Regions from separate parts of the Shewanella sp. ECSMB14101 genome, predicted to be linked through region 2. Evidence: riboswitches for the same ligand, from Rfam matches in the RefSeq annotation. Region 2 holds a riboswitch; the other holds the start of a gene.

Region 1 (9,306 bases), on a different contig from region 2:
CCTCTGGTGTACCACTATGTCGCTCTACCAAGTGGAAGGTGAAACTGAAACCTTAGTAGATCTGCATGCCCTGTATGAAGAGCAAAATGTGGCCTACAACCCAGAGAAGCCGATCATCTACGCTGGCTCTTACCCGCATGCCGTATACAATGACTCAATCGTAGCGCGCTTAACCCGCTCTTACGACTACAGTTATGAAGCCGATGGCAGTAAAACCATGTGCTTTACGGGTGTGGACTTAAGCGGTGTGCCTGATGCAGGCTTAATGGCGTCACTAAGAGTTAGCTTCACCACTGAAGACTATCAGGGTGATGAAACCGACGTGGTCACCATCCATGGCTACACAGATGTTGTTAATCCTGTCTCAGGAGAGGTGAGCAGCTACGACCGTCGTCATAACGTCGGCAGTGAGTCTTGTACGACTTGTCACAACAGCGAAGCCAACTTCCACAAGAACGGTAACTTTGCCGAAGGTGGCCTGGGCTGTGTAGCTTGTCATAACAATGGTCAAGATCGCCGTGCCGGCTACTCCTCTCCAGGCTTCGGCCCTATGGTGCACAGCATGCACTGGGGTGTAGGCAGCAAGAGCTTGGATGAAGACGGTAAGGAAGTGTCTAACTCTGCAAGCGTGATCGCACCGCAAACAGGCTGTGTGGCTTGTCATGACAGCGGTGTGGTTGATCTGAATGCTGTACCAAATCAGTTCATCAAGGCACGTGCCTATGGCGTAAATGACAAGATGGCCAGCCCAATCACGGCCAACTGTTACGCTTGCCATAACGATGAAAGCGCGCTGAACCATATGATGCAAAACGGCGGTACTACTACTGAAGATGTACCGGCTACCGAGTGGTACAAGCTCAGCACCACAGAGTCATGTGCGACTTGTCACGCCGAAGGTAGTAGCTTTGGTATCGAAAAGTACCATAACTTTACCCGCTAATATTTATGGTAATAGCTAGGTAATGACTTAGTATCCCGAGTAACACCCAAAGGAGCCCTTCGCCAGGCTCCTTTTTTATTGTCTTACCTCTCATTTTCAGCCTGAGTTAATTTACAATGGCTACATTAAAGCCAAACTCTCTCCACATAAAAATAACAAGCGCAATCTAAGGAAGTTCAAATAGATGAAACTCAATCTTATCGCATTTGCCGTTGCCGGCGCCTTATCGACCACCCTTTTACTTAGTGGTTGCCAATCCACTCAGACACAAGATGCCCAAGCAGCAGCCGTAATGGCAGAAAACCCACTCTTGGTGGCCAGCACGCTACAGTATCAGGCACCCAACTTTAGCCAGATCAAGGATGAACATTTCCAAAGCGCGCTAGAGCAAGGCATCAAAGAGCACTACCAACAGGTTCTCGCGATCGCCAATAACCAGGATGATCCGACGTTTGCTAACACCATAGTGGCAATGGAAACCAGCGGCGAGTTACTCACTCGCGCCTCTCAGGTGTTCTACAACCTAACGAGTTCTAACAGCAACCCAGCCCTGCGCAAGATCCAAGGCGAAATGGCGCCAAAAATGGCGGCCCACTCTGACAACATCCACCTCAATGGCAAGCTGTTCTCTCGTATCGACAGTCTATACCAGCAGAGGGACAGCCTGGGACTGACTAACGAAGAGGTTCGTCTCATCGAGGTCTACCACCAGCGTTTCGTCATGGCTGGCGCCAAGCTGACCGAAGATCAAAAAGCACAGATCCGCGTATTAAACGAAGAGCAATCTAAACTCACCAACGAGTTTAGCCAGCGCCTATTGAGACTCACCAAAGAGATCGCCGTTGTAGTCGACAATGTCGATGAGCTAAAAGGATTGTCAGACAGTGATATTCGCGCCGCCAAGGCCGATGCCAAGGCTGCAGGCCATGAAGGCAAGTACCTGCTCAACATCACCAACACCACACGCCAGCCTGTGCTGGCCAAACTGGAAAATCGCGAACTGCGTCAAAAGGTATGGCAAGCTTCTGCCACCCGTGGCATGAGTGGTGAAAACGAAACGGCTTCATTGGTTTCTCGTCTGGCACAGCTGCGCGCAGAACGAGCTAAGCTACTGGGCTACGACAGCTGGGCCGACTACCGCCTAACGCCGCAGATGGCAAAGACGCCAGAAGCCGTTTATCAGATGTTTGGTTCTATGGTGCCAGCGGTTGTGGCTAACACCCAAAAAGAAGCCGACGATATTCAGGCGATGATCAACAAAACCGGCGGTGACTTCACCCTAGCGCCATGGGACTGGGCTTTTTATGCCGAGAAAGTGCGTAAAGAGAAGTTCGACCTAGACGCCGCCGCCATCAAGCCTTACTTCGAATTTGAGCGCGTACTTAAAGATGGCGTCTTCTTTACCCTAGAGCGTCTTTATGGCGTCACGCTTAAGCCACGTCCAGATCTGCCTGTCTACCATGAAGATGTGAAGGCCTACGAGATGTTTGACGCCGACGGCAGCTCGATGGCGATCTTCTACGCCGACTACTTTGCCCGTGAAGGCAAGCGCGGCGGGGCCTGGATGAGCTCTTTCGTCACTCAATCTAAACTGCTGAACCAAAAGCCAGTGGTCGTCAACGTGATGAACATCAAGAAGGCCCCTGAGGGTGAGCCCACCTTCGTCAGCTACGATGAAGTCACCACCATGTTCCATGAGATGGGTCACGGTACCCATGGCATGTTCTCTAAGGTGACCTACCCTAGCCTGGCAGGTACCGCTGTATCTCGTGACTTTGTTGAGTTCCCGTCGACCTTCGAAGAGGACTGGGCTGCGCACCCTGAAGTACTGGCTAACTATGCTAAGCATTATCAAACCGGTGAAGTGATCCCTGAAGCACTGCTGCAGAAGCTGCTCAAATCACGTAGCTTCAACCAGGGCTTCGATACCTTGGAATATATGGCCGCGGCGCTGGTTGACCTTGAGTGGCACTCACTGAGCGCCGATACACAGCTACAGGATGTGGCTGAGTTCGAAGCTAAGGCGCTGGAAAAGCACGGCATCAATATCGCAGCCGTACCACCACGCTATAAGTCGACCTACTTTGCCCACGCCTTCCCAGGCGGCTATTCGGCCAGTTACTACGCTTATATGTGGAGTGAGATCCTGGCGGCAGACGCCTTTGCCTATGTGCAAACACAGGGTGGTCTAAACCGCGAGATCGGTATGAAGTATCGCAAGACAATACGTGAAGTGGGTAACAGCGTCCCGCCGATGGAAGCCTACAAGGCCTTCCGCGGTCAGGAGCCAACCACTGATGCCTTGCTTAAACGCCGTGGTCTGAACTAAGAACTCCCCCTTAAACTAGGGAACGCCCATAAAAAATGCCGCTCAATGAGCGGCATTTTTATCTCTCAGGTTTTAATCAATGCGAGTGCTTACAGTGCTTACGTCTGCTCAAGCTTACTTAAACCGGGCGATTAGCCTTGTGACGCAGCACCAATATGCTCACCACAAATAACGCGCTACAGGCCGCTAGTCCGGCGCCTACAGATTCGGTAAAGCCCAACACCGTATAACCCACCAAACTGATCCCCGCCACAATAAGCGCATAAGGCAGCTGAGTCAGCACATGGTCGATATGGTGACAGTTCGCCCCGGTAGAAGACAAAATGGTGGTATCAGAGATAGGCGAGCAGTGATCGCCAAACACGGCGCCAGCCAGCACTGAGGCAAGCATAGGCAACATCATGTTGCTGTGGGTGCCCATGGCCATATCGGCAGCAATAGGCAGCATGATACCAAAGGTGCCCCAGCTGGTACCGGTAGAGAAAGCGGTTAATCCAGCCAGTACAAACAACACGGCAGGTAGCAAGGCAAAAGGAATGTTCCCCGATGCCAGACTGGCCATATATTTACCCGTCTCCATTTGGCCTATCACGCCGGCAATGGTCCAGGCAAACAGTAGAATATAAATGGCAGGCAGCATAGAGCGCGCGCCGGCAATAATGCCTTTCAGAATAAGAGATTTCTCAAGACCTTGACTGATCACTAGCATTAAGGTGGCCACCAAACCTATCACGGCACCAAAGAAGAGTGATGACGCCACATCTGTCTTCTCGAAGGCACCAATTACGCTAAAGGGCAGGCTCTCTGCCGCTAAGGCATCGGCGCCGCTGCTGATCATGAAGTAGATGGTGGCAAATACCAGTACCGTAATAGGTAAAAATAAGCCTAAGATCTTGCCCGAATCAGCCTCAGGCAGGTCGCTGTTAGCCCCAGGAGGTAAACCCTTAGACTCATCATACAGATTGCCTTTTTGGGCGTTCAGTTCATGCTGGCGCATCGGGCCCACATCCAGCCCCATAAAGGCAACACATAGGAGTAACAGCAGCGCGAAGATGGCGTAGAAGTTCATTGGTATCATCTGCACAAACACACTCAGATGACCGCTGTCGGTAAAACCATGGGCAGTTAAGATGCCGCCGATCAGCGCAATAATATAAGCGCCCCAGCTCGACACTGGCGAAATCACGCAGATAGGCGCGGCGGTCGAATCCAGCAGGTAAGCCAGCTTACTGCGAGAGATATAATATCTGTCGGTGAGTGGACGGGCGACACTACCAACCACCAGGCTGTTGAAATAGTCATCGATAAACACCACGCAACCCAGGAACATGGTCAGTAGCTTGGCATCACGCTTGTTGCGAATATGCTGGCGCGCCCAATCGGCAAAGGCCTTTGCCGCCCCGCTCACAGTGATCAGCGCGGTGATCATCCCGAGGAGAATCAAAAAGCCAAGCAGGTAGACGTTCCAGTTATTCAGGGCACCATCATCCCACACCAGGCCCACCACCTGTTGGCCCAGATACTGACCCATATCCAGCAGCGAAAAATCGGCAATTAAGAGTGCCCCCAAGAGGATCCCTAAGCCTAAGGACAGCAATACACGGCGAGTGAAGATCGCCAGCAGAATCGCTACCAAGGGTGGCAGCAAAGAAAGTGCCGAATCGGCATAACTCAAAGTTGTCATTGTTAAATATTGTCTTCGTTAAAATACGAATGGAGGGCAACTGAACTGGTGGGATATAGCAATAGATATTACACCTGTCCTATCAGTAGCGCTCCATAGTGATACCCATTATCGGTATAATTTCCTCTTATCAGTCCGGATAAGAAGCACTATGGCAGTGCTGCCTCTATTCGATGACAGCCCCAGCGGCGAGCCTTGATCAACTCCACCACTTCGGCACCAAATCCTTTCATATTCGCTTAACGGCATCACCCTAACGAATACTACTGATATTTAATGCACCTCTACGTCTCAGGACGCCTGCCAATGTCACTATCGGCAAACGTGAGGCACATAAAAACACAAGCGGCTTTAAGGATGCTACCTCAAAGCCGCTCCACGTGATCTATATCACACTAAACTTTAGATGAACACCAAGGTATTCACCATGCATTTACATTTTATTAAATAAGTTCGAGTAGCTTAGGCACGGCCTCGAACAGATCCGCTTCCAGACCATAGTCGGCTACCTGGAAGATAGGCGCTTCAGGATCTTTGTTAATCGCCACGATCACCTTAGAGTCTTTCATCCCCGCCAGGTGCTGGATGGCACCAGAAATACCTACGGCGATATAGAGATCTGGCGCGACAATCTTACCTGTCTGTCCCACCTGCAGATCGTTTGGCACATAACCGGCGTCCACTGCCGCGCGAGACGCGCCCAGTGCACCACCAAGCTTATCAGCCAACTGTTCCAAAATGGCAAAGTTCTCAGCACTGCCCATGGCGCGACCGCCAGAGACCACGACTGAAGCAGCGCCCAGATCGGGACGCTCAGACTCAGACAGAGTTTGCGATACAAACTCCACATCGCCACTGTATTCATGTTCCAGTGTCTGTACCGAGGCACTTCCCTCTTGAGCAACTGCATCGAAGGCACTGGCACGAACCGTCATCACCTTGATGGCATCTAGGCTCTGTACCGTTGCCATGGCGCTACCGGCATAGATAGGACGCACGAAGGTATCTTCGCTCACCACCTCGACCACTTCTGAGAGCTGGGCAACATCTAAGAGTGCGGCCACACGAGGCAACACATCTTTACCAATACTCGATGCCGCAGCCAGAATATGTTGATACTCGCTGGCCACAGAGACAATCAGCTGAGACAAGTTTTCGGCGATGGCATTGGCATAAACGGCACCATCGGCCACCAAGACCTGACGCACACCGCTAAGCTGCTTGGCGCTCTCGACAGCGGCGCCGCAGTTGTGACCCGCTACCATCACATCGACTTCACTACCGATAGCCTGGGCACAGGCCACGACTTTAGCCGTGTCGAGTTTTAGAGTCGCATTATCATGTTCTGCTATTACTAGAATCGCCATTTAGATCACCTTCGCTTCATTCTTTAGCTTGTCCACTAGCTCCTCGACAGAAGCCACCATAATACCGGCTTGACGCTCAGCAGGCGGTGTTACCTTGAGCACCTTCTGATGCTGCTTGAGGGTCACACCCAGGCTTTCAACCGTCACGGTATCGAGCGGCTTACGTTTCGCCTTCATGATGTTAGGTAATTTGGCATAGCGAGGTTCGTTCAGACGCAGGTCAGTAGTAACTACCGCCGGCAGTGGCATCTTGAGCGTCTGCAGACCCCCATCAATTTCACGAGTCACGACCAAGTGTTCGCCCTCGACTTTCACCTCAGAGGCGAATGTAGCCTGTGGCAGACCTGCCAGTGCAGCCAGCATCTGACCCGTCTGGTTGTTGTCGCCATCGATTGACTGTTTGCCCAGCATGATCAGCTGAGCCTGCTCCTTGGCTTGAATTGCATTAAGTAATTTTGCAATAGACAGTGGCGCAAGCTCTTCGTCGGTTTCCACATGGATACCGCGGTCAGCCCCTAGTGCCATTGCCGTACGGAGTTGTTCCTGCGACGCCTTAGGCCCTATGGTTGCTACCACAATCTCGGTCGCAATACCTGCTTCTTTCAAACGTACCGCTTCTTCTACAGCAATCTCACAAAATGGGTTAATGGCCATCTTCAGATTTGCGGTATCGACATTTGTATTGTCAGCATTGACCCTGACCTTCACATTAGCATCGACGACGCGTTTAACTGGCACCAATACTTTCATAAGGCTTCCTTCTTACGTCTTTATTCTGGATAACAACAAATAGTGCATAGCAAAACTATCACAAACTGATGCCACTTTACGTGCTGTTGACGTTAACGTCAACAGGAAGTCGTCGACATCTTTGTCCTACATCAATAACCCCTTATCTTTACCTGAGTCGCTGCACCAAAATGGCTAATAAAGAGATATCTCGAAATGAAATTTACAATAAAGACTAAATATTCATTTAATTCGTTTGATAAAATCTTTTTTAGTTCCTATTATTAGCCCTGTAATCCTATTTACTATTTTATTTTTTAAGCAGGACATAATTAATATGAGCGAATTTCTAGATATATTGACGCACGGTCGTCGCTTTAAGGCTGCTGTTAAAGAATTGTCGGTAGAAGATTTAAAAGATGTAGCGACTAAGCTTGAAAAAATCATCACCGAGAAAGAGAAGCAAGCTGAAGAAGAAAGCGCGATGATGGCCGAGCGCAATGCAAAGATAGAAGAGATTCGCCAACAAATGGAAGCTGTTGGTTTATCAATTGACGATTTAGGTGCCGTAGCTGCTAAGCCTGCCCCTAAAAAACGTGCACCACGCCCACCTAAATATAAAATTGAAGTGGATGGCGAAACGATCACTTGGACGGGTCAAGGTCGCACACCAACCGTATTTAAAAATGAATTAGATAAAGGCCGTTCTTTGGAAGAGTTTCTTATCTAATGCATAATATCCCAGTCCATCTGGGAGACAGGTTTGAAAGCCAACCAGTAGGTTGGCTTTTTTATTAGCCATCATTTTTACTCATTTCACCTCTTACGCTCCCCCATAATCTCCGCCCCGAGATTGACATAAACCGATACAGTTACGCCCTTGGAAATTGTTCATAAAATAGGATAATCTTGAGCCACTTTTTGATCCCAGCCAACAATAATAAACCCTATGCAAATCTATTCTCTCTCTGTCAGTGCGAGCCTAGTCACCTGCTTGTTGGTGAGTCAGTCCGCAATAGCGAACGCTCAATTAACTGATAACACGCCAAAATTAACGGCGCTGTCCCATGCAACTTTAATGATAGCGCCGGGTGAAACCAAGCAAGATGCCACCTTGTTAATAGAAGATAATAAAATTAAAGCCATTATCACCAATGACAAGATCCCGCAAGATGCCTTTGTCATCGATATGAGTGGCAAAATTATTTATCCCGGATTTATCGATCCCTATACCAATTACGGTATCGACTTTAAATATGAGCAGCAGAAGGTCGCTAGCCCGGTTTACGAAATTAAACGCATAGGTGGCAATGCCGAAAATGGTGCTGTTCACGCAGAAAAAGAATGGTTTAACTATATATACCCCGACCAAGAGACGGCCAAACAATGGATAAACAATGGTTTTACCAGCGTACAAACCGGCATGTTAGATGGGATATTCAGGGGCCGTTCGGCAACGGTTTCTTTAGCGCCGCTAAAAGCTAATGACATTATTTACCGAGCGAAATCCAGTCATCTGCTCGCCTTCGATAAAGGCAGTTCGATTCAAGATTATCCCAATTCATTAATGGGTAGCATCGCACTTATTCGACAAACCCTTGCCGATGCCAACTGGTATCGGGCCAATATCAACAAAGCTGACTCTGCCACACAAGAGAAGAATATAGAGTTTAATATTGCGCTAGAACACTTGGCTGATATAGACAAGAGCCTGACGATATTCGAAACCAAGAACTTAAATAATCAGCTTAGGGCGGCACACTTATTAAACGAATTTGAACTGTCGGCAAGCTTAGTCGGCAATGGCCGCGAATATGCGCGTATCGATGAGGTCAAGGCCACAGGCTATAGCATTATTGCACCGCTCAATTTTCCCGCGGCTCCCGATATTAAAGATGGCGATAAAGAAAGAGAGATAAGCCTGGCGCAGCTGCGTCACTGGGAGCGGGCGCCAAGCAATCCTCATGCGCTGGAAAGTGCCGGCATTCCCTTTGCCTTTACCCAGCATGGCATTAAAGCCGATGCCTTCTGGCCAAGGCTAAGACAGGCCGTGAAACAAGGACTAACCCATGACGCGGCACTGGCGGCGTTGACCACTGAGGCAGCCGAAATTGCAGGTATTTCGGCCTTTAGCGGCAAGCTAAAGCCCGGTTATATGGCCGATCTGGTGGTGACCGATGGCGATATCTTTACCCAGGGCAAGATAGTCAGCGTCTGGCTGCAAGGTAGCGAGACACAACAGATCCCCAGAGAC
Region 2 (9,306 bases):
GGCCACACTAAGATGCTTCATGATTTTGATGCTGGTCCTGCTTCAATGTGCGATATGCCATTTTTAGCTGTGAATCGCAAAGGTGAGCGTTTTGTCAATGAGACTGTTGAGATGTCTCTAATGAATAACTACCTGCGTGATGAACAAAATGCGGGGCATTACTCTCAAGTATTCGACTCAAATTACATGACGCAAGCAGCTGACTGGCCGGGACGTTTATATTCTCCTGAAGAAATGAAAGCCTATATGCCAGAAGATCCTGCGCCAAAGACTGGTGTCTATCCATCCCTCATAAATACCTACGTAGCAGATACCCTGGAAGAGCTTGCAGTAAAACTGGAATGCGATCCAAAGACATTCGTAGCTAACGTCAAACGATATAACGAGCTGTGTAAAAAAGGTCAGGATGATGATTTCGGTAAACCCTCATCAAAAATGGTGCCAGTGCTAAAAGCGCCTTTCTATGGCATCCATCGTCGCATGCGGGTGTCGGCTGTTTGTTCAGGAATGTTGGTTAACGACAATTACCAAGCACTGGATGCGGACGCTAAACCCATTGGCGGTTTATACGTTGTTGGCAATCTTGGTGGCGGTTTCTATGGTGGCGTTGATTACCCGCTAACTGTATTCGGACTGTCTTTAGGTCGTTGTTACACGGCTGGGTACTTGACTGGTAAGTACGTTGCCAAGTTGTAGGGCTAGAAAGGGTTAGATAAGCACTAAAGCCATTCCTATCATAAATAGAATTATGGGATAAGAAGATGAAATTTTTGAAAATACACCAACTCTTGCTTACCGTTGCGATGATCCTTTGTGTCAACGGAGTCGCTTCCGCGGAGACTATCGAACTCGGTAAGCTCCATGCCAATGCAGGGCTTAACTGCTCAGATTGTCATGGCGATGCCAAGAAAAAACAGCCAGCTCCTATGTTTGCTTGTTTACAGTGTCACGACACGCAAGAGCTTGCAGCAACAACAAAAGATGTACAGCCCACCAATCCTCATAAAAATCGTCATAACGGTACCGAAACTAATTGTAACAAGTGTCACCACCAACATAAGCCTTCTGAGAATGCCTGTATTGGTTGTCACCAACGTTTTGAGTTCAAAAAACTGCCTTAGTGGTTTTATACCTAATTGATTATAAGGCCAAATCTCATGATTGGATTTGGCTTAACAAAGGATGAAAATGATGAAAATGATAAATACTCGCAAAGCACTGTTACCACTAATAATAGGTTTGTCTTTATCTCCACTGGCTCACTCGGTTGATTTTAAGGTGGCTGACACCGACCTAACAGTGGGTGGTTATATCAAGGGCATGGCAACTTTCGATTCTAACGGTACTGTTACCGCACCATATAACGGTCACCTTTACAGTGTCTATGCGACGCCGATTGACGGCACTGCCAACGCGGATACTACCCATTTCAATATGACGGCTAGAGAGAGTCGTGTTTATTTGAAGAGTAAAACAGAGACAGATATAGGAACGATCTCTTCTTATTTAGAAGGTGACTTCTTTGCGGATATCGACTCTGATGGTCCAACTTGGTCAAACAGCCATGGTTTTAGAATCCGTCACGCCTATATTAATATCGATAGAGAGAACAGCTCTATACTCGTTGGTCAGACGTGGACCGCCTTCATGGACTTCGCCAGCTCATTGCCTTCCTTGGACTTTTCTTCAGATCCGGGGAATTCGTTTGTACGTCAAGCACAAGTGCGCTATCAGTACAATCTAAGCCCTGGCCAATACTTGATGGCCAGCTTAGAGAATCCCGCTTATGGTATGGCTAATATCGGTGGCACGCCGATTCGATACGTTAACTTGGACACCAACGGTGACGGTGTACACGATGCGAGAAGTGAAGAGAAACTACCAGATCTAATTGTTAAATATTTTCTTGCAAAGGGGCCTGTAACAATCAGTCCTCGAGTGGTGATTCGTCAGTTTGACTTGGATGGTCAAAGCAGCACTGGTTACGGTTTTGCTGTGGGCGCGAGTGTAAAATTTGGGCAGGGCCATAAGGCTGTCCTTAATTATACCTATGGGGATGGTATTGGCCGTTACGCCGGGCTAGGCTTTAATGCGGGAGCTGGCATAGACAGTAACGGGGATATTGAAACCTTAGGCTATCAAAGCCTGACTGGTGGCTTGATGTTTTCTTTAACCCCAAGTATACGCTGGCAGGTTGGAGCGGGTTACTCTGAGCAGGACGAAGATAGTTTTGACTCTGGGACTTTGACCGTAATGGCCAATAAGAAGGCTTTTTCTTGGCATACGAATCTGTACTGGGATATCACCAAAGACTTGCAGTTTGCCGTGGGAACCCGCTTCGGTGATGTTGAAAATATGGGAAGTGCTGAGGGAGATATGGTACGAACTCAGACTTACTTGCGTTACAAATTTTAAATGTATTGATATCTGATTCAATTGGCTTTTATTCTGCCATCAAGTTTTTGGATAACGAGTAAAATAATCAGATGTTTCTTAAAATAAAGGGCACCTCGGTGCCCTTTATTATTTTTTACCCAGTCTCATTTATGCTGAAACAGCACTCATCATCAAATAAATCTAGTGAATCCTAGGCTGTTAAGTCCGGTAGCACCTTTAGCTAGAGTTTAAATGTGTGATCTAGAGCATATTTAGCTTTGTCTAGCGACAGAGCATTCACTATGCCACTACATACTTATTAATAATGAAATTAGTTGAAGGTAGTCACGTAGGTTGTTTGTCTGCTGGTTTATAATATTTTCTTTTCGCGATTGGATTCTTATGAAAACTTTGGAATTAGATTTAAGAGAACTATTGTCTTTTAAACCCAGAGGTGGGGCAATGAGTTTCCTTGGCCATAGACTTTATATGACAGATATTTTTTCTCATGGTTTACATAAGATGGAGCTATGCGAAAAACTTGGGCAAGAAATGACACAGTCCCTTGTTGTGCGCTCAGGTTATATAAGAGGTTGGCTGTTAGCAGAGCAGATAAAACGCCAGATGCCGGATGTTTGGAAAGAAGCGCGTAAGGGCGAACTTGGACCTTTGCTGTTTTCCATGTGTGGCTTTGGAGAAATTCTTAGCCGCCAGCGACGCGACGGAATTAAAGCTAAACCTCTAATTGAAACCCACGCGATAAGTCTATATGAAGCAGAGCAGCATTTGCAGTTACGGGGTTTAAGTAAAGCGCCTGTGTGCTGGGAGCATATAGGTTTTGCCAGTGGTTACGTATCAAATATCGAGAATCGTACCGTTTACTTTATTGAGGACGAATGTAAAGCCAAAGGTGATAGCTGTTGCCATATTAGCGGTAATTACTTAGAAGAGTGGGGGGAAGAGATTAAGCCCTACTTGCCTATATATGATGGTATCTGTAATGAGAGTGTCGCAGCGCAGCTTGGCAATTTGCAATGTTGGGGTGATGCTTTGCCGCAAAACATGCAAGATCGAATTAACTCCTCTATGCAGTATCGCTCGATGGCCGATGGCTATCCTGTGTCCAAGAGCTATGAGATGTGCAGACTATTGGAGCTGGCAACCAATGTGGCGAAAGTGCCGACATCCGTGCTTGTTACTGGTGAGAGTGGTGTTGGTAAAGAAAAGTTGGTGCAATTTATTCATCGTCAGTCACCGAGAGCAGATAAACCATTGGTCGCTATTAACTGCGGAGCCCTGAATGAAACCTTGCTAGAAAATGAATTATTCGGCCATGTACGCGGTGCCTTTACGGGGGCGGAAACGACCAAGAAAGGCTTGATTGAGGCATCTGATGGGGGCACTTTATTTTTAGATGAAGTGGCAGAGCTATCACCTGCATTACAGGTGAAACTCTTAAGAGTCCTGCAGGAAAAAGAGATACGAAAACTCGGTGATACGGAGACTATTAGTGTCGATGTGCGCATAATCTCGGCGACTAATTGTTGTCTTGAAGACGCGGTTGACAAAGGAGAGTTTCGTCAAGATCTCTATTATCGTTTGAAAGTCATTGAGCTGGTTGTTCCACCACTGCGGGAACGCTCAGAAGATATTTTACCTTTGAGCCGTTTCTTTTTGGCGAAGTTTAATCAAGAGCTTGGAAGAGAGCATACTGGATTTAATTATAAGACAGCAGATTTACTGTTGAATTACTCTTGGCCGGGTAATGTGCGAGAGTTGGTGAATACTATCGAGCGGGCGGTGGTTCTGAGTCCTGGGCCGCAGATTATGCCAGAAGATCTACCGGATGAAATACGTGATGGTCTGTGCATGCCTTCAGTATCGGAAGACATTAGAGCGTTACATAAGGTGGAAGAGGACTATATTCTAGCGGTGTTAAAAAAACTTGATAACAATAAGACTCAGGCCGCAGAGAAGTTAGGGATGAGCCTGGCAACGCTATATCGAAAGCTGAAAGAATATGGTGCAATGTAGGCGTCTTTAACAGCTGCAGTGGCATAAGTGTTCCAGACACAACCCCCCTCTTAGCCCATCCATGGGCTTCGGGGATAACTCTCTATAAACAGAAAATCCATATACAAATACCAAAGCTATCCATCCATGGGTTTTGGCATAAGTGTTCCAGACACAAAAAAGCCAGTCGTAAGACTGGCTTTTTAAACTAAATCACATTTGCGCTAGCTGGATGTGATTTATGCTTCTTCTAAGTTACCGCAGAAACGATAGCCTTCACCGTGGATGGTGGCGATGATTTCTGGCGTATCTGGCAAGCTTTCAAAGTGCTTACGGATACGACGGATAGTTACATCGACAGTACGGTCGTGTGGCTTAAGCTCACGGCCAGTCATCTTCATCAACAGGTCAGCACGGGTTAGGATCTTACCTGGGTTCTCAACGAAGTGCAGCATGGCGCGGAATTCACTACGCGGCAGCTTGTATGACTCACCCTGTGGGCTTACCAGTGAACGGCTGTTGATCTCTAGGCTCCAACCGTTAAAACGGTAGAATTCTACGGCACTTTTCTCTTCGGCTTCGCCGCCAGTGCTGTTGACGCGAGTCAGCAGGTTGCGTGCACGGATAGTCAGTTCGCGTGGGTTAAATGGCTTAGTGATATAGTCATCAGCACCAATTTCCAGACCCAAAATCTTATCAACTTCGTTGTCACGACCGGTCAGGAAGATTAGACCGATGTTATTGATTTCACGAAGCTCACGCGCAAGCAGTAGACCATTCTTACCTGGAAGGTTGATATCCATCACGACAAGGTTGATCTTGTTTTCCTGCATGGCTTTATGCATCTCTGCGCCATCATTGGCTTCAGTTACCACATATCCTTCAGCCTCGAAAATACTTCTTAGCGTGTTCCGGGTAACGGCTTCATCTTCAACGATCAGAATGTGCGGGTTTTGCATATTTATTTACCTAATTTTTGTTTAAAACTGTTCTAACCATGAGCGCTAGTTGGTGTTGCTGCGCCCTGTCTGTCTTCGCGACAATTACTGAACTCACGTAGGTGCTTTCATCTAACTATATTGAAACAGCAACACACTTCATGATTAGTAAAGCAACGTATCTCTTTCAAAAGAAACGCGAACTGTATTCACTTCGATTAATAGTAGTCGGCATTAGTTCCGCTAACTATTTAATATTTTCAAGTTTAAATGCTAAATCAGCCTAAGCTCACATTTTATACAGGAAATCGACTAACTTTTGATGACCTTGTCGTCGACAAGATGTAACAAAAAGTATTTCATCGTGAGATGAGTGGAAGTGAATCAACGAACTTATTGTACTCGTTTTAGTCATTTGTTAACAAATGAAATGTTAACAAAATTACCTGGAGATATGATGTAAGTCACATCTATTTTTTTAACTCTTTGATTTTAAAGTTATTAATAAAATTTAATAAAGTGACCTACATCACGCTACTAGGAAGCTGGGTGAATTTTGCTATAATCGACTGAATCTAATTTAGGAATATTTTAGTGATGAGCACAGGCAACGAACACTTTTGGCAATGTTATCAGCAAACGCAATTCCTACTTACTCAACCTTTCTCTTCTTCATTATCTTTTGCAATCATCACCGCTTATAACCCCAAAGGCAAAAACCTCTCCCCCTCGCAAAATCGTCTTCTAGATAAACAGTTACAACGCCACATTTTACGTCTGCAATATCCATATCGTGCTTTGATCGGTGCATCGACCGACAGAGGCCATATGGAGAAGAGTTGGGCGGTGTCATTAGATAAGGCCGATGCGGTGGAGCTAGGTAAGGTGTTTAACCAAAATGCCATCTACTTTGTCGATAATGATGAGCTGTATTTAGTGCCTTGTCTGGTGGATTATGAGGAGTTGGGTTTAGGCAAGTTTTCCTCTCGGGTCTGCTTAGTCAACGAACTGCCTGAAATCAGCAATTAGCACCTGCAGCTATTATGAATAGCTTTCATTGTGGCGTGAGAAAATAACGTTGACTTTTTATTCCGTTATTTGATAGTTTTCAAGCATCCTAACCTTAAGGTTAGCGATACAGAAGAGGAGCGTTAACTAGGTAGTAAGCTTGAGGAGTCCAAACTCCGATGATGGTTTATGAGGGAGATTAGCGCCGAGATAGAGAGATGTTTGGTTTCATCTGTTTATCGGTCGACTGGGCTGAATCCCATCGATTGTCACCTGTTAATTGGTGGAGAGCTTCTGGTGGCAATCGCTGTTTCCCGTCTTGGGGTGCGTCATCTTTGCACCAGGCTCTTCGAACGAAGTAAGTTCGGAGCGTATTCAATGTTATTTATCTCTTTTCTGTCACTATCAGCTACTTGGGTTGAGGTGCGCTAATGTCTATTGTTGTTGCAAAATTTGGTGGAACTTCCGTTGCCGATTATGAGGCGATGAACCGCTGTGCCGATATTGTATTGGCCAATCCTGAAACCCGTGTGGTGGTGGTCAGCGCCTCGAGCGGCGTAACCAATCTTTTGGTGGAGTTGACGCAGGAGCGCCTCGACGATGAACGTCGCCAGCAACTGCTAAAGTCGATTGCCTCGATTCAATATAAGATCCTAGATGAACTAGGCCAGCCCCATGAAGTGGCTGCCCGCCTAGACGCTATCCTTAGCAGAATTGCGACCTTAAGTGAGACGCTTGCGCAAAGCCGTGATAAGGCAGTCATAGATGAATTGCTAGCTCAGGGCGAGCAATGTTCATCTGTACTGTTTGCTGCTGTGCTAAGAGAGAAAGGTGAGCGAGCCAGTGCCTTTGATGTGCGTCAGGTAATGCGCACCGATAGCCACTTTGGCCGCGCCGAGCCTCAAATCGAGGTGTTGCAAAGCCTCTGTAGCCAACATCTACTCCCCCTGCTCGCTGAGCAGCGTATCGTGACTCAAGGCTTTATTGGCGCCGATGAGCATGGCGCGACAACAACGCTAGGCCGCGGCGGTAGTGACTATTCTGCCGCATTACTGGCTGAGGCACTGGATGCCTCGGCGGTGGAGATCTGGACAGATGTGCCAGGTATCTTTACTACCGATCCTCGTCTGGCGCCAAATGCGCGTCCTATTCCTGAGATCAGTTTTAATGAAGCGGCTGAGATGGCGACCTTTGGCGCCAAGGTGTTGCACCCAGCAACCATATTACCGGCCGTCAGACATAAGATTCAGGTATTTGTGGGTTCCAGTAAGGCGCCTGAGCTGGGTGGCACCTGGATTCGCCATCAAGTTAGTGAAGAGCCCATCTACCGTGCGGTAGCGGTGCGCCGCGATCAGACTTTGCTTAATCTGCACAGCCTGCAGATGCTCCATGCTCAAGGTTTCCTGGCTGAAACCTTTGCCACTCTGGCAAGACATAAGATCAGTGTTGATTTGATCACCACTTCAGAGGTGAACGTATCGCTGACCTTAGATAAGACAGGCTCAGATTCGGCGGGTAATAGTTTGCTGAACGAGGCTTTGTTACAGGAGCTGTCGCAACACTGCCGTGTACGCGTGGAAGAGGGCTTAGCCTTAGTCGCGATTGTCGGCAATAAGATTGCGACCACCTCCGGCGTGTGCCGCCGTGTGTTTGAGGTGTTAGAGCCTCATAACGTGCGGATGATCTGTCAGGGAGCCAGCCCGCATAACCTGTGTGTGTTGGTGGCCGAGTCAGAGGCGGCTCAGGTAGTGAGCGCCTTACATAAGAATCTATTCGAAGGATAAAGATGAAACCGAGCCGTTCCATGCTTAAGATTGGCGAGCTAGCCACTGGTCAAGATCTTGAGCTTACTCTGTTTGAGTTTTCCCCCGAGAAGGTCAGCGGGCCTAGCGTCTATATTCAGGCCAATGTTCATGGCGCAGAGGTGCAGGGCAATGCCGTCATTTATCAGTTGATGCAGGCGCTTGAGCAGGTTGAGCTGAGGGGCAAGGTGACCCTAGTCCCTCTGGCGAACCCATTAGGGATCAATCAAAAGAGTGGCGAGTTTACACTGGGCAGGTTCGATCCCATTACCGGGGTTAACTGGAACCGAGAGTATCTCGATCATAAGCTGGATATTGCCAGCTGGTATCAGGAGCATAGTCATCTTGGGGACGTAGAGCTTATTGCCCACTATAGGGTCCTGCTGGTAGAACGATGCCACACTCGATTACATGAGCCTTGGGGGATCACTACTGGCCATAGGCTGGCGGTGAGTTTGCAGCAGATGGGGCATGAAGCGGATATAGTGCTGGATCTGCATACTGGTCCTAAGTCTTGCAAGCACCTCTATTGCCCTGAGTATGACAAAGATGCTGCCAAGGTTTTCTCTATTCCCTATACCTTGCTGATCCCCAATGAGTTTGGCGGGGCGATGGATGAGTCTATCTTCTGCCCCTGGTGGCAACTGAGCGAGTATTTATCCAGTCAGGGGCGTGAGCTTGAGGTGCCTGTATCGGCCTTTACCTTAGAGCTTGGGAGTCAGGAAAATATCGATCTGGCCGACGCCTTGGTTGATGTCGAAGGGATCTTGGCCTACCTCAGTCAACGAGGCGTGATTGGTGAGCGTATTGTGCCTGCGGATATGCCTAGGTATGCCTGTTACTTGAAAGATTACAAGAAGTACCATGCGCCACTGGGGGGTTTGGTGGAGTATAAGGCCAAGGTGGGGCAACCGCTTAATGCCGGCGAGCCACTCGCTAACATTTTACGTGTCGACAGGTATGGAGAAAAAGAGGCCATAGTGCCTTTAAGGTTGCCGGTAGATTGCGTGCCTGTGCTGCACTTTGCGTCGGCTTCAGTGTACCAAGGCACAGAGCTTTATAAGGTGATGACTAAAGTGTTTGCGCTTTAGTTTTATTGCTAGACCTGATTAGTATGTCGATATGCAAAAAATAAAAAAGGGAGCCAAGCGGCTCCCTTTTTCTGTTTA

Evidence for each region. Region 2 has a riboswitch for lysine ahead of lysC (lysine-sensitive aspartokinase 3). Riboswitches for the same ligand answer to the same signal wherever they lie in the genome.
Region 1: linked by a shared signal. The riboswitch ahead of NY07_RS01750 (Na+/H+ antiporter NhaC family protein) and the one ahead of lysC (lysine-sensitive aspartokinase 3) in region 2 are both predicted to bind lysine.

Annotation. Positions count from the first base shown of each region.
Region 1 is NZ_JSFF01000001.1:393,130-402,435, reverse strand. Features, by position in the region: gene NY07_RS01760 (multiheme c-type cytochrome) at 1-943, shown strand, start outside; gene NY07_RS01755 (M3 family metallopeptidase) at 1,128-3,272, shown strand; gene NY07_RS01750 (Na+/H+ antiporter NhaC family protein) at 3,391-4,956, opposite strand; lysine riboswitch at 5,035-5,251, opposite strand; gene NY07_RS01745 (electron transfer flavoprotein subunit alpha/FixB family protein) at 5,400-6,323, opposite strand; gene NY07_RS01740 (electron transfer flavoprotein subunit beta/FixA family protein) at 6,324-7,073, opposite strand; gene NY07_RS01735 (H-NS histone family protein) at 7,390-7,782, shown strand; gene NY07_RS01730 (amidohydrolase family protein) at 8,002-9,306, shown strand, end outside.
Region 2 is NZ_JSFF01000002.1:124,101-133,406, forward strand. Features, by position in the region: gene NY07_RS02970 (FAD-dependent oxidoreductase) at 1-696, shown strand, start outside; gene NY07_RS02975 (cytochrome c3 family protein) at 762-1,121, shown strand; gene NY07_RS02980 (DcaP family trimeric outer membrane transporter) at 1,189-2,415, shown strand; gene NY07_RS02985 (sigma 54-interacting transcriptional regulator) at 2,779-4,410, shown strand; gene arcA (two-component system response regulator ArcA) at 4,629-5,348, opposite strand; gene NY07_RS02995 (DUF3293 domain-containing protein) at 5,925-6,356, shown strand; lysine riboswitch at 6,461-6,637, shown strand; gene lysC (lysine-sensitive aspartokinase 3) at 6,767-8,119, shown strand; gene NY07_RS03005 (succinylglutamate desuccinylase/aspartoacylase family protein) at 8,122-9,228, shown strand.